One region of the Plantibacter sp. T3 genome, then DNA from elsewhere that is predicted to be linked to it. Evidence: predicted binding sites of a transcription regulator. Region 1 holds the regulator's gene; the other holds the start of a gene.
What was found. The regulator LexA, encoded in region 1, represses DNA repair genes until DNA is damaged. The targets are predictions, from matches to a motif close to TCGAACANNTGTTCGA.

Region 1 (7,380 bases):
TCTCGATCCGCTGCCACCGAGACGAGACCTCATGACCACGACGGAGCCGGCCTGTCCCAGGCGCACCCCCTTCTCGTTCGAGCTGTACCCGCCGAAGACGCTCGACGGCGGCGTCGCGCTCGCACGGACGGTCGAGCACCTGGCCGCCGCCGGTCCGGAGTTCATCTCGGTCACCTTCGGCGCCGGTGGTTCCTCGCGAACGGCGAGCCTGGACGTGCTGCGGAGCATCCGGACGTCGACCTCGGTGGACCCGATGGCCCATCTCACCTGCGTCGGTTCGACGCACGCGCAGGCCAGCCGACTCATCAAGGACTTCCTCGATGCCGGGGTGCACAGTTTCCTCGCGCTCCGCGGCGACCCGCCCGCCGGAGCCGTCGAGGGGGACGCCTTCCTCGGTGATCTGGGGAGTGCCGCAGAACTCGTGCAGCTCATCGGCCGGGTCAGTGCCGAGCACGAGCCGTACGCCGAGGGGTCGCTGGCCGGGCTCCCGGGCGCGGTGCAGCTCGGTCGACGCCGTCGGCCTCGGATTGCGGTCGCCGCGTTCCCCAACGGTCACCCGCGCTCCCGGTCGACGACGCAGGACCTCGACACCCTGTTGGCCAAGCAGGCGGCGGGGGCGACGCTCGCCATCACCCAGCTCTTCTTCCATGCCGACGACTACCTCGCCTTCGCCGAACGTGCGAGACGTCACGGCGTCACCATGCCCATCCTGCCGGGCGTGATGCCCATCACGAGTCCGGCGCGGCTGCATCGGGTGCTCGAGCTCAGCGGCGAGGCGCTCCCGAGCGACCTGGCCATCGCACTCGAGGTCGAGCCGGACGAAGCGGGACGGATCGACATCGGCACGGAGTATTCCGCCCGACTCATCCGCGACGTCGTCGCGGGCGGTGCGCCGGGCGTCCACCTCTACGCCTTCAACCAGCATCGGACGGTGCTCGACGTGTTGCACCGTGCCGGCATCCCCATGCAAGGCGACCGACCGGTCCGCCATCCCATCCCCGATCCACTCACCAGCAAGGACGCACGATGAACCCCACCTCCGCATTCCCCGTCGGCACCATCCTCGGCTACCCGCGCATCGGGCCGAACCGGGAGTTGAAGCGCGCCGTCGAGTCCTTCTGGGCCGGCCGGATCGACGCCGAGGCGCTCGAGCGGACGGCATCCGAGCTGCGCGCCGCCACGCGTGCCCGCCTCGCGGGGCTCGGCCTCGACCCGACGAACGCCGCGATCCCCGAGAGCTTCTCGTTCTACGACCAGGTCCTGGACGCCGCGCTCACCGTCGGCGCCGTCCCGGACCGCTTCTCGTCGCTCCTCGGGGCCGACGGTCGGGTCGACCTCGCCGGGGCGTTCACGATCGCCCGTGGCGCCGGCGACCTGGCCCCGCTCGAGATGACGAAGTGGTTCGACTCGAACTACCACTACCTCGTCCCGGAGATCGGCGAGTCGACGCCGTTCGCGCTCTCCGACGACCGAGTGGTCGAGCAGTTCCGCGAGGGCCTCGCCGAGGGGTACGTGACGCGGCCGGTCATCGTGGGCCCCGTGACGTTCCTGCTGCTGTCCAAGGCGGCCGAGGGGGCCTCAGCGGGATTCGCCCCGATCGATCGACTGGAGGCGTTGCTGCCGGTCTACGCGGAACTCCTCCAGCGCCTCGCCGCTGCCGGCGCGCCCTGGGTGCAGCTCGACGAACCCGCACTCGTTTCGGAGACGTTCGACGTGCCGAGGTCGACGGTCCTCGCGGCGCTCGAACGATCGACGGCCGTCCTGTCCGCCGTGTCGGACCGCCCGGCGATCTTCGTCGCGGCTCCTTACGGCGCCTTGGGCGACGCCCTCCCGGTGCTGGCCGCCTCGGGCGTCGAGGCTGTCGGTGTCGACCTCGTCCGAGGCGGCCTGCCGGAGTCGTCGGCCGGACTCGCGTCGAAGACCGTCGTCGCGGGGGTGATCGACGGCCACAACGTGTGGCGCGGCGACCTGGCGGCCGCGGCCGACCTGCTCGCGAGCGCGGCGGAGCGCTTCCCGCAGCTCGCGGTGTCCACCTCGACGTCCCTCCTGCACGTCCCGCACGACGTGTCGGTGGAGACGAAGCTCGACCCCCGTCTCCGGAGCTGGCTCGCCTTCGCCGACCAGAAGGTGGATCAGATCGCGGTCCTTGCACGCGGTCTCACCCAAGGGCGCGCCGCGATCGCGGCCGAGCTCACCGCAGCGTCGGCCGCGCTCGACGATCGGCTGGCCGCGCCCGGGGTCATCGATGCCACCATCCGCGCACGGACGGCAGTGCTCGCACCAGCGGACTTCGCCCGAGACGACTACCAGGAGCGCGCCACGGCGCAGGAGCAGGCGCTCGGCCTGCCGTTCCTCCCGACGACGACGATCGGCTCCTTCCCGCAGACCGGCGACATCCGTCGCGCCCGCGCGCAGCGGGTCGCCGGGACGCTCGACGAGGAGGCCTACGTCGCGACGATGCGCGCGGAGATCGGGCGCGTCGTGGCGCTGCAGGAGGACCTCGGCATCGACGTCGTCGTCCACGGTGAGCCCGAGCGCAACGACATGGTCCAGTACTTCGCCGAGCACCTCGACGGGTTCGCCGTGACGGAGCACGGGTGGGTGCAGTCCTACGGTTCGCGATGCACCCGTCCGTCGATCCTGTGGGGTGACGTCTCGCGGCCGGCGCCGATCACGGTCGAGTGGTCGGCCTACACGCAGTCGTTGACCACCAAGCCGGTGAAGGGCATGCTCACGGGCCCGGTGACGATCCTCGCCTGGTCGTTCGTGCGCGACGACCAACCGCTCGCCGAGACGGCGAACCAGGTCGCCCTCGCCCTGCGCGACGAGATCGCCGACCTGGAGCGGGCCGGCATCCGCATCATCCAGGTCGACGAACCCGCACTCCGCGAGCTGCTCCCGCTCCGGCGGGCCGACCAGGGGCGGTACCTCGACTGGTCGGTGGGCTCCTTCCGGCTGGCGACCGCGGGCGTGCGCGTCGAGACCCAGATCCACACCCACCTCTGCTACTCGGAGTTCGGGGTGGTGATCGACGCGATCCGACGACTGGACGCCGACGTGACGAGCATCGAGGCGGCACGGTCTCGGATGGAGGTCGTGTCCGACATCCGGGCGAGTGGTTTCGACCACGGCATCGGCCCGGGCGTCTACGACATCCACTCGCCTCGGGTGCCGAGCGTCGCGGAGGTGACCGCATTGCTCGAGATCGCGCTGGAGGGGATCCCACAGCGCCAGGTCTGGGTGAACCCGGACTGCGGGCTCAAGACGCGAGGCTACGAGGAGACGGTCGCCTCCCTCGCCAACATCGTCGAGGCGACGCGTGTGGTCCGCGCACGGGTCGGTGCGACCGGCTGACGTCGAGGGGCCTGCACGGACGAGGGCCGGGACGATCCACGGATCGTCCCGGCCCTCGTCGGTGTCGCGGAGTGGTCCGGTCGGTCAGACCGTCCGGAGCACGGCGACGACCTTGCCGAGGACCTCGGCGTGGTCGCCGAGGATCGGTTCGAAGGCCGAGTTCCGGGGGAGCAGCCAGGTGTGGCCGTCGCGCTGGCGGAACACCTTCACGGTCGCCTCCTCGTCGAGCATGGCCGCGACGATCTCGCCGTTCTCGGCGGTCTTCTGCTCGCGGATGACGACCCAGTCGCCGTCGCAGATCGCGGCGTCGACCATCGAGTCGCCGACGACCTTCAGCATGAACAGACTGCCCTTGCCGACCAGCTGGCGGGGCAGGGGGAAGATCTCCTCGACCTGCTGCTCGGCCGTGATCGGGATGCCGGCGGCGATGCGACCGACGAGCGGGACCATGGCGGCGTCGCCGACCGGGGGAGCGGAGTCGGGATCGCTGCCCTCGACGGCGCTCGGCAGGTCGATGAGCACCTCGATGGCGCGGGGACGGTTGGGATCGCGTCGGAGGTATCCGCTGAGTTCGAGCTGTCCGAGTTGGTGCGTGACACTCGACAGGGAGGCGAGCCCGACGGCGTCGCCGATCTCGCGCATGCTCGGCGGATATCCGCGCTGCGAGACCGAGCGCTGAATGACGTCGAGGATCGCCAGCTGCTTGTCGCTCAGGCTCTTCCGTCGCCGGGTGCCGCCGATCTGGCGCTCCCGGGCTCCGTCGCCCGCCGTGTTCGCTGCCATCTTTGCTCCTGCCCTGATCGGCTGTCGGTGACCGATGTCGGTGGGTGGTGGTGTACTGCTTCCAACACTCGAAACTGTATCCGCACCAGCTCGTCCAGACAAACATCTGTTCGAGCGTGTCGCCGATCCCGCGCGTCTCAGGTACGAAGACAGGGTTGAGTATTCGAACAATCGAAGATATATTCGGAACACAGGTTCGTATCCGGCACTCCTGGTCGAGTGTCGGGTACGAGTCCTCATCACACGATGAGCACACTCTTGGAGGGTTGACATGAGCGCAGCACTGATCGGGTCCCACCGGGCGCTTCCCGCACGGACGGTGCAGGCACCGACGCCGGACGCACGGTCCACACGCCGACTCCGCCTGACGAAGCGCGGTCGTGTCGTCTTCACCACGCTCGCCGCCATCCCGCTGGTCATCGGCGTCGCGGTCGTCGGTCTCTCCGCAGGCGGTGCCGCGGCCAACACTGCGGCGGCGGGAGCCACGTTCACGTACATCACGGTCGACCCGGGCGAGTCGCTCTGGCAGCTGGCCGAGTCCATCGCGCCCGACGCCGACCCGCGCGACGTCATCGCCGAGATCATGAACCTCAACCAGCTCAGCACCGCCGGTGTCGAGCCCGGGCAGCGCCTGGCGATCCCGCAGCGGTACGCGGCCGAGTAGGCCGACAATCGGCGGGTCACTCCGCACTGGTTCTCAGCTATCGTCGATGGCGCGGTGCAACGACGCCCGCAGCATCGTCGGAGGCAATCATGAGTACAGACGATCGGAGCCGCTCGCTGCTCCGGAAGAAGCCGATCGCGGAGATCGAGGATGAGACCTCCGGTTCGAAGCTGTTCAAGAGCCTTGGGCTCTGGCAACTCACGGCCATCGGGGTCGGCGGCATCATCGGGGTGGGGATCTTCTCACTTGCCGGACTCGTCGCTCATGGGAGCGAGACCTCGCCCGCTGTGGGGCCGGCCGTCCTCTTCTCGTTCCTGATCGCGGGTCTCGCCTCCGCGGCCGCAGCCTTGTCGTACGCGGAGTTCGCCGGCATGATCCCGAGAGCCGGGTCCGCCTACACCTACGGGTATGTGGCGCTCGGCGAGATCATCGGCTGGTTCATCGGCTGGGACCTGTTGCTCGAGTACATCGCGATCGTCGCGGTGGTCGCGATCGGGATCTCCGGCTACTTCGACGCCTTCCTGTCCGGCATCGGGATCCACATGCCGGCCTGGATGACCTCGACCGCCGACGAGGGGAAGGGCGGCCTCGTCAATCTCCCCGCCATCTTCGTCTGTCTCCTCGTGACCTTCATCCTGAGCCGCGGGACGAAGGCCTTCGGTCGATTCGAGCTCGTCGCGGTCGGGATCAAGGTCCTGCTCATCCTGTTCATCATCGGCCTCGGTGTCTTCTATATCGACGGTGAGAACTACGACCCGTTCCTCCCCAGCGGGTTCGGGCCGGTGTTCGCCGGTGCCGCGACGGTCTTCTTCGCGGTCTTCGGATATGACGCGATGAGTACGGCGGCCGAGGAGGCGAAGGACGGCAAGAAGCACATGCCGAAGGCGATCATCCTCTCCCTCATCATCGCCATGCTCCTGTACGTCGCGGCCACCCTCGTGCTGACCGGCATGCAGAACTACACCGACATCGACCCCACCGCCGGGTTCGCATCGGCGTTCCAGAGCGTCGGCCTGCCCGTGGTGGCGACGATCATCTCCGTGTTCGCCGTCCTATCGATCCTCACCGTGATGCTGACGTTCCTGTTGGGCGTCACCCGCGTCTGGTTCTCGATGAGTCGCGACGGTCTCCTTCCGCGGTGGTTCTCGCGCACGGATCGGCGAGGTGTGCCGCAGCGGGTGACCTGGATCGCCGGCGGCGCGGCAGCCGTCTTCGCCGGGGTGTTCCCGATCAAGCAGGTCGCCGACCTCACGAACATCGGCATCCTGGCCGCCTTCATCGTGGTCTGCGTGTCGGTGATCGTGTTCCGGTACACGAAGCCGGACGAGCCCCGCTCCTTCCGGTTGCCGTTGATGCCGTTCGTCCCGGCGTTCGGCGTCCTGGCGTCCGGCTTCCTGATCCTGCAGTTGCACTGGGAGACCTGGCTTCGGTTCGGGGTCTGGCTCGTGGTCGGTCTCATCGTGTACTTCGCCTACGGGCGACGCCACTCGCTGTTGAACCCGGCGAGCCCCCGGCACGAGGTCCTTCGTCGGGAGCATCAGGCGGAGTGAGTGCGCCGGTCGGAGTGGCTAGCATTGTGGAGTGACCGCTCTCGACGACCTCCCCATCCGCGACGACCTCCGAGGACAGCGCCCGTACGGCGCTCCCCAGGCCCTGGTGCCGGTGGCGCTCAACGTGAACGAGAACACGCACCCGATCCCCGAGGCGGTCGCGCACGACATCGTCGCCTCGCTCGCCTCCGCGGTCCTCACGGTGAACCGGTACCCCGATCGCGAGTTCACGGAACTCCGGGAGGCGCTGGCGGGATACCTGGGTCACGGGGTGGTCCCGGAGCAGATCTGGGCGGGGAACGGGTCGAACGAGGTGCTCCAGCACATCCTGCAGGCCTTCGGTGGTCCCGGGCGATCGCTCCTCGGGTTCACACCGACGTACTCGATGTATCCGCTCCTGGCCGCCGGTGTCGGCACCAGGTGGATCCCTGCGACGCGTGACGCCGAGTTCGAGCTCTCGCCCGAGACCGCCGCGCGTCAGGTGGCCGAGGCGGATCCCGACCTCGTGTTCCTCTGCTCGCCCAACAACCCCACCGGAACACCGTTGTCGCTCGAGACCGTCACCGCGGTGTACGAGGCGTCGCGGGGCATGGTGATCGTCGACGAAGCGTATGCGGAGTTCGCTCCCGACGACGAGGCGAGCGCGCTCACGCTGTTGGAGGGGCGTCCGCGCTTGATCGTCTCCAGGACGATGAGCAAGGCCTTCGCCTTCGCCGGGGTCCGGCTCGGGTATCTTGCGGCCGACCCCGCGGTCGTCGACGCGCTGAGACTCGTCCGGCTCCCGTACCACCTGAGCGCCCTGACGCAGGCGGCCGCGACCGCCGCGCTCCGGCACGCCGACGAGATGCTGGCGATGGTCGACGACATCCGGACGCAGCGCGATCGCCTCGTCGTCGAGCTCGGGCGTCTCGGCTACGACCCGAAGCGGAGCGGATCCAACTTCGTCCTGTTCGGCGGCGTCGCCGATCCGCACGCGGCGTTCGAGTCGCTCTTGGCGCGGGGGATCCTGATCCGTGACGTGGGTATCCC
Region 2 (7,380 bases), 510 kb from region 1:
TCGGGTTGGAGCGACGCCGCTCCCACACCGGCCGCGAACAGCGCGAGGTATTCGTCGGCCGCCGTCAGGAAGTCGGCTGCATCGACACCGAGCCGGGCGTAGAAGGCGCGGATCGGGAAGCAGAACACGGCCCGATACGCCTCCTGGTCGGATATCTCGGCAAGACCCCGCTGCCGGAGAACGGTGTTCATCGCGGCAAGCGCCACCTCGACGTCGTCGAGGAGCGTGCCGTTCCAGTCCCAGCACACCGCGTCGATGGTCGTGGATCCGTTCTCGTGCACGAGGTCGAGTCTCACACGGTCGGCTGACATCGGCCGGATCCGTCGAGGCCGGTGGCTCCCGCTCAAGTGGTCCCGATGTCGACCGCCAGTCCCTCCAGGACATCCGCGAGTGCCACGGCACCGGCCTCGGCGTCCGCGTCCTCGGCGTACTCCTCCGGTGAATGGGAGACGCCGGTCGGGTTCCGGACGAAGAGCATCGCGGTCGGCACGTGCGACGCGAGCACTCCCGCATCGTGCCCCGCGCCGGTACCGAGCACGGGCGCGTCCGGCATCATCGTTTCGAGGCGCCCGCGGAGGAACGGGTCGAAGTCGGTCGTGGCGCTGAACGACTCCTCGGTGATCGCGGCCTCGCATCCCTCCTCCGCTGCGACGAGCGACAAGCGTTCGGTGATCCCCGCCACGATCGCGGCGGTCGCGACGTCGTGGGGATGGCGGACGTCGATCCAGAAGTCCACGCTCGACGCGATCACGTTCGTGCCTCCCGGCAACGGGAGCACCCGGCCGACGGTCGCCCGAGCGTCCGGCGTGGCCCGTCCGATCGTGCGGATCTCGGTGATCATCCGCGCAGCCGCGACGAGCGGGTCCCGTCGATCCTGCATGAGGGTCGTCCCCGCATGGTTCCCTTCACCGCGGATCGACACCCGCCACCGTCCATGCCCCAGGATGTTCGAGCCGATCGCGACCGGGCGATCGAGGTCGACCAGCGCCCGACCCTGCTCGACGTGGAGCTCGACGAACGCGTCGATCGCTCCGAGCCCGGCCGGATCGGGCCCCACACCCCGCGGATCGACACCATTGCGTGCGAGGACCTCGGCGAACGTGTCGCCCTCCACGTCGCGCAGGGCCAGCGCCCGCTCCGGACTGATCGCACCGGTGAGGAGCCGTGAGCCGAGGCATGCGACGCCGAAGCGCGAGCCTTCCTCCTCGGGGAAGACGGCGACGACGATCGGCTTGGTCGGCTCGACGCCACGCGAGCGCAGGTGATCGATAGCGACCAGCGCCGATGCGACCCCGAGTGGTCCGTCGTAGGCGCCACCGCCGGGGACCGAGTCGAGATGGCTCCCGGTGACGACCGCACCTGCCGTCGAACGTGACGGCACATGCCACCAGGCGCGGATGACCCCGTTGCCGTCGTTGTCCACGTCGAGGCCACGGCGCTCGGCGTGACCGACGAACCACTCCCGCAGCTCGAGTTCGGCGGTGGAGTAGACAGGCCTCGAGTAGCCTCCCCGACGCTGATCCCGACCGATCCCCGCGATCTCGTCCAGGAGCGAGATCACGGTGTCGCGCGTCACCGGACGGCTGCCAGGCTCGGACGGAACATCGCCGGCACATCGTCTCGCCCCTCGATCAGCGCGAGGGCATAGTCGCCGATGAGCGGGGCGAACTTGGCACCGTGGCCGGAGCAGGGCGCCAGGACCGTGATCCCGTCGACCCGGTCGATGACGAAGTCCTCCGTCGGGGTGTTCGTGAACAGGCAGGTCGTCTCCGCATACGGTTCCGGGACGAGGCTCGGGAGGAACTCGCGGACGTAGGCGACGACCCGTCGGCGGTTGGCGGCGTCGACGACGCCGTCATGATCGGCGGCCGAGGGGATGCGCCTGCCACCGTTGTACTCGGCGACCTTCTGACCACGCCAGTCGGCGTCGCGCCCTCCGGGGAGCCCGTAGACCTGCATCCGCTCGGACTTGTGGATGAAGGTGGGCCACACGGCTCCCGATCGTGCCGGGTCTTCCGCGTCGACGCCGATCCGGTCCCGATACGGGAAGTGGTACGCCTGCTCCTGTCGGACCTCGAGGGCCGGGAACGCATCGAGGAACCCGCCCGGCAGCGCGAGGTCGCCGAGCAGGTCCGGAAGCCAGCCGCCGGCTGCGACGACCACCTGCTCCGCATCGAACGCCCTCCCCCGAGACCCGAGCACCCGGTACCCGGTGGCAGTCCGCTCGACCCGCTCGACCGGCTGATCGTTCAGGACCGTGGCCCCGGCGCGGACGGCGGATTCGAGCATCGCCATCACCGCCTGTTCCGCGTCGATCACGCCGGCTCCCGGATGCCACAGGGTGGGCGTGTCGAAGCCGATGTCCCAACGGGCTCTGGCTTCGTCCCGGGAAAGCAGCTCGTGATCGATGCCGTGCTCGGCCAGCACCGACGCGAGGTGCTCCGGGCGACGGGTCGCACCGAAATCGAGCGCACCCGTCTGCGTGATCAGTGGACGCCCATGCTCCAGGCCGAGCTCGTCCCACCCAGACGCCGCCGCGAGGACGAGACGGGTGTACGACGCCTCCGGGTAGGCATAGCGGAAGATCCGGGCCGATCCGTGGGACGATCCCCACTCGTTGGCCGGGCGACTCCGCTCGAGGACGGTGACGTCGTGCCCGGCCTGGGCCAGGCGCCAGGCCGCCGCAGCACCGGCGAGCCCGGCTCCGATGACGATGACGCCCGTCATGCGCGTGCTTCCAGGTCTTCGTCCTCATAGGCGCGCTCGGCGTGGGCGTGCTCGTCGATCCCGGCGACCTCGTGCTCCTCGGGGATCCGCAGACCGATGGTGATCTGGATCAGCTTCGCGATCACCCAGGTGACGATGAACGAGTAGGCGAGGACCGCGACGGTCGCGATCGTCTGCACGCCGAGCAGTTCGAATCCGCCGCCGTAGAGCAGGCCGGAGCGCCCGTTCGGTGCCGCATCCGTCGCGAACACCCCGATGAGGAGCGTCCCGATGATGCCGCCGACGAGGTGGACCCCGACGACGTCGAGGGAGTCGTCGAACCCGAGCCGGAACTTCCACTCGATGGCGAGGCAGCAGACGACGCCCGCGATGGCCCCGATGATGATGGCACCGATGGGCGAGACGGCGCCGCAGGCGGGGGTGATCGCCACGAGAGCGGCGATGATCCCCGATGCGCTGCCGAGGCTCGTGACCGCTCCGTGGCGGAGCCGGTCGACGATGGACCAGCCGATGAGCCCGGCACAGGCGGCGACGGTGGTGTTGAGGAACACGACGCTCGCCGCATTACCGGCTGCCAGCGCCGAGCCGGCGTTGAAGCCGTACCAACCGATCCAGAGCAACCCGGCGCCGACGAGGACGAGCGGGCGGTTGTGCGGACGGAGCTTGCCACCCCAGTCCTTGCTCTTACCGAGCACCAGGGCCAGTGCGAGCGCCGCGACGCCGGCGTTCATGTGCACGGCCGTCCCGCCGGCGAAGTCGACGGCACCGAGGGTGTTCGCGATCCATCCACCGGTCGCCGTGTCGTTCGAGAAGGCGAACACCCAGTGCGCGACCGGGAAGTACACGAGCGTCGCCCAGAGCCCGGCGAACACCAACCACGCGCCGTACTTCATGCGACCGGCGGCGGCACCGGCGACCAGCGCCGTCGTCACTCCGGCGAACAGCAGTTGGAACGCCGCGAAGAGCGCGAGGGGGATGCCGGCATCGGGGTCGTCGACGAGTGCCTGGTCGAGCCCTGCGAACTCGAACGGGTTCCCGATGAGTCCGAGCCCGCCGACGGAGTCACCGAAGACGAGCGAGTACCCGAAGGCCACCCAGAGCAGCGCGACGAGGCTGGCCCCGCCGAAGCACATGATCATCATGTTGAGGATGCGGCGGGACGAGACCATCCCGCCGTAGAACAGAGCCAGGGCCGGGATCATGAGGGCGACGAGCGCCGAGCTCGTCAGGATCCAGGCGACGTTTCCAGCGTCCACAAATCACTCCATCGTTCGAGGTGCACAGCGGCCGGACGGCCGCGGCGTCGGGTTCGGGTGGAACAGGTGTCGGTGCTCGGTGCCGGTCGGCGGTCAGGCCAGGTCTGGGGCTTCCCAGAGGTTGAGCTTCGTGCCGATCCCCTGCTCGACGGCGTTCTCGTAGATCGTCTTCGCCCAGGCGACGTCCTCGACGCCCATCCCACCGACGCTGAAGAGCACCGGCTGCTCGGGGAACTCGCGCCCGACGGCGTTCCCGGCGAAGACGTCTCCGATGTTGACCACGCGGGACTCGTCGAGTTCGCCGGTCCCGATGAGGTCCTGCCAGTAGAGGCCGATCATCCCGAACGCGGTCTCGTGTGACGGCGCCGGGTACTCCTCGGCCCACGCCTCGTAGATCTTCTTCGCGTCGGCGATGAGGCGGGCCTTGCCGGAGAGGGTGTACTCCTTGTCCATGCGCAGGTTCGCGGGCAGGCTCAGGAAGGCGCCCGGCTTGATCCAGTCGCCATCGATGAACGGGTAGTTCTCCGAGCCGACCAGGCCGGTGACGGCTTCGGAAACGATGTCCGAGTCACGCACGGCGGCCTCGACCGTCTCGGCGATCTCGATCGTCGTGAACTGCGGGTAGTGCTCGCGGACGTAGTCGGCGAACGCCTCGGACGTCGACCGTCGGCGCCCGTGGATGCGGATGGTGTCGAGCGAGGGACGGGCGGTGGTCATGGCGTGCAGGGCGCTCTTGTTCATGGCGCCGGGCCCGATGATGCCGAGCGACTTCGCGTCCAACGGTGCCAGGAGCTTCGCAGCGGCTCCCGGCACGGCAGCGGTGCGGTAGGCGCTCTCGAGGTTGCCGGACATGATCGCGTAGGGCGCACCGGTGTCCTTGTCGTTGAGCACGATGAGGTGGATGGAGCGCGGGAGGCCCCGCTCGCGGTTGTCGACGTTCGAGCCGTACCACTTGACGCCGGCGGTGTCGAAGCGTCCGCCGAGGTAGGCGGGCATCGCCATGAACCGGCGGTCTGCGGCATCGAGTGGCATACCGGGGAACGGTGAGGTGGCGGGGAACCCGATCGGCGCTCCGTGCGAGTTGGCGGTCGGGCCGGCCATCCGGTAGTCACCCTCCGCGACGAGCACCAGCACCTCCTCCATGACCTCCATGCAGTGGGCCATGTCCTTCATGCCGGCGGCGATGACCTCCGGTTCGCTCAGGTAGAGCATGTCGATCCGGGTGTTCGGGGAAGCGTCTGCGGTCACGGGTGGTCCTCCAGGTCGGGGTGTGTGGTCCTCAGCGAACACGGTCGCGATCCTCCTGGTCAAATACCGATTCGAACCTCGATTGAGAGCGTTTCGCTCGCAATCTGGACGAAACAGCGCGGTAATACGAGGGTCGTATCGTCGATGGGATGGAGCTCCGCCAGCTGCGCTACTTCCTCGCCGTCGCCGAGGAGCTCCACTTCGGTCGCGCCGCGCGACGGCTGCACATGTCGCAGCCACCGCTGAGCGTCCAGGTCGCACGACTCGAGCAGGAGGTCGGCACCGCCCTGTTCGACCGTTCGACGAGGCGGGTGGCGCTGACCCCCGCTGGACGGCATCTCCAGGCGCGGGCACGACACATCGTCGAGGAGCTCGACACGGTCCGGGGTGAGATGCGCGACTTCGTCGACGGTCTCGCCGGGGAACTCACCGCGGGGTTTGTGAGTTCGGCCAACTACACGGTCCTCCCCGGCGTCGTGCAGCTGTTCCGGGCGAGCCGCCCCGGGGTGACGCTGCGCCTGGTGCCGTTGACCTCAGGAGAGCAGTTCGACCGGCTCCGCGACGGCACGCTCGACGTCGGGATCGTCCGTGACGAGGTCCCGCAGACGCCGTCCGACAGCTCCCCTGCGCTCACGACCGAGGTCGTCTTCGAGGAGCGTCTCGTTGCGTGCCTCACGGTCGGTCACCCGTTGGCAGGGCGACCCGAGGTCACCGCGGAGGAGCTCATGGACGTCCCGATGATCTCCTACCCGCGGGCGCTCATGCCCGGATTCGTGGACCGGGTCGCGGAGGTCCTCGGCACGTCGAGTCGGACGCAGGTGGTCGAGGAGGTCGTCCATCAGGAGACCGCCCTCGGGTTCGTCGCGGCCGGCGTGGGCACGACGATCCTGCCCGAGTCGGTGCGGCAGCTGGTGCCGCCGTCGATCGTCGTCGTGCCGCTCGCCGGGTCGCCGACGACACGCCTGCTGGCCGCTCGTCAGGAACGGACGGACGAAAGCCCGGTCCACGACGCGTTCATCGCGTGTCTCCGTGACGCGGCCGCACAAATCGGGTGAGGGGCGGCTCGAAGGCCGCCTGGACGCGACGGGTATCCTCGGGAAGGACCGGCTCGGCGAGGCCGGGAACCCGTTCGGCAGCTCGCCACCAGGAGAGGAACGGTATGACGTCACTCGCGTTCGCAGGACAACGGGTCGCATTGGTGACCGGAGCTTCCAGAGGCCTCGGCGCGGGGATCGCCCGGCGACTCGGTGCCGAGGGGTATTTCGTCGCCGTGAACTACCGCTCCGGGGCGGACCAGGCTGCGAAGGTCGTCGAGTCCATCCGCCAGGCCGGCGGTGCCGCCGACGCGTTCAGCGCGGACGTGACGGACGAGGAAGCCGTCGCCTCACTCGTCGAACGCATCACGGGAACCGCGGGTCCGATCGCGGTCCTGGTCGCCAACGCCACCGGGCCGCAACCGACGGTGGCGATCGACGACCTCGACTGGGACGACCACCTCGCCCAGTTGGACTTCTTCGTCAAGAGCCCGACACTGCTGGTGCGGGCGGCCGTCCCGCACATGCGCGAGCACCGGTTCGGCCGGGTCATCCAGATCGGATCCGACATGTTCGAGCGGGCCCTGCCGGGGATGTCCGCCTACGTCGCGGCGAAGGGGGCGCAGCTCGGTCTCACCCGCTCCTGGGCTCGGGAACTCGGACCGTCCGGGATCACCGTGAACCTGGTCGCTCCCGGGTGGATCCCCGTCGAGCGACACGCCGATGCGTCCCCGCAGGAGATCGCCGCCTACCTGGCCGAGGTGCCGATGGGGCGGATGGGCACCATCGACGACATCGCGGAGACCGTCGCCTTCCTCGCCTCGGACAGGGCCGGCTTCATCACCGGCCAGCGGATCACCGTCAACGGCGGCCACACCATCGACTAGGCGGCGCACCTCGCGCGTTCCGCCGCCCGCGATGCCGCTCCGGTGTTCAGGCAGAACCTGGACAAACGGGTCGACCCTGTCCAAGCTGGATCCGATGACCGACACCAGTGACGACTTCACCATCCGACGAGCCACCCCGGACGACGTCCCTCTCCTGCAAGCGTGGAGCTGTGACGAACCCGTCGCCTGGGTCGATCCGGAGCGGCTGACCGCCGAACTCGCGAGTCG

Region 2: GV015_RS12360 (tyramine oxidase subunit B) is a predicted target of LexA. The motif match lies at 5,291-5,306, and genes of this name have one in related genera.

Annotation. Positions count from the first base shown of each region.
Region 1 covers NZ_LR733286.1:3,090,446-3,097,825, reverse strand. Annotated here, with positions in the region: gene GV015_RS14720 (methylenetetrahydrofolate reductase) at 32-1,030, shown strand; gene metE (5-methyltetrahydropteroyltriglutamate--homocysteine S-methyltransferase) at 1,027-3,354, shown strand; gene lexA (transcriptional repressor LexA) at 3,439-4,137, opposite strand; gene GV015_RS14705 (LysM peptidoglycan-binding domain-containing protein) at 4,409-4,801, shown strand; gene GV015_RS14700 (amino acid permease) at 4,891-6,351, shown strand; gene GV015_RS14695 (histidinol-phosphate transaminase) at 6,383-7,380, shown strand, end outside.
Region 2 covers NZ_LR733286.1:2,582,530-2,589,909, reverse strand. Annotated here, with positions in the region: gene GV015_RS12380 (HAD family hydrolase) at 1-311, opposite strand, end outside; gene GV015_RS12375 (allantoate amidohydrolase) at 344-1,576, opposite strand; gene GV015_RS12370 (FAD-dependent oxidoreductase) at 1,573-2,727, opposite strand; gene GV015_RS12365 (ammonium transporter) at 2,724-3,983, opposite strand; gene GV015_RS12360 (tyramine oxidase subunit B) at 4,077-5,231, opposite strand; gene GV015_RS12355 (LysR family transcriptional regulator) at 5,381-6,286, shown strand; gene GV015_RS12350 (SDR family NAD(P)-dependent oxidoreductase) at 6,391-7,152, shown strand; gene GV015_RS12345 (GNAT family N-acetyltransferase) at 7,247-7,380, shown strand, end outside.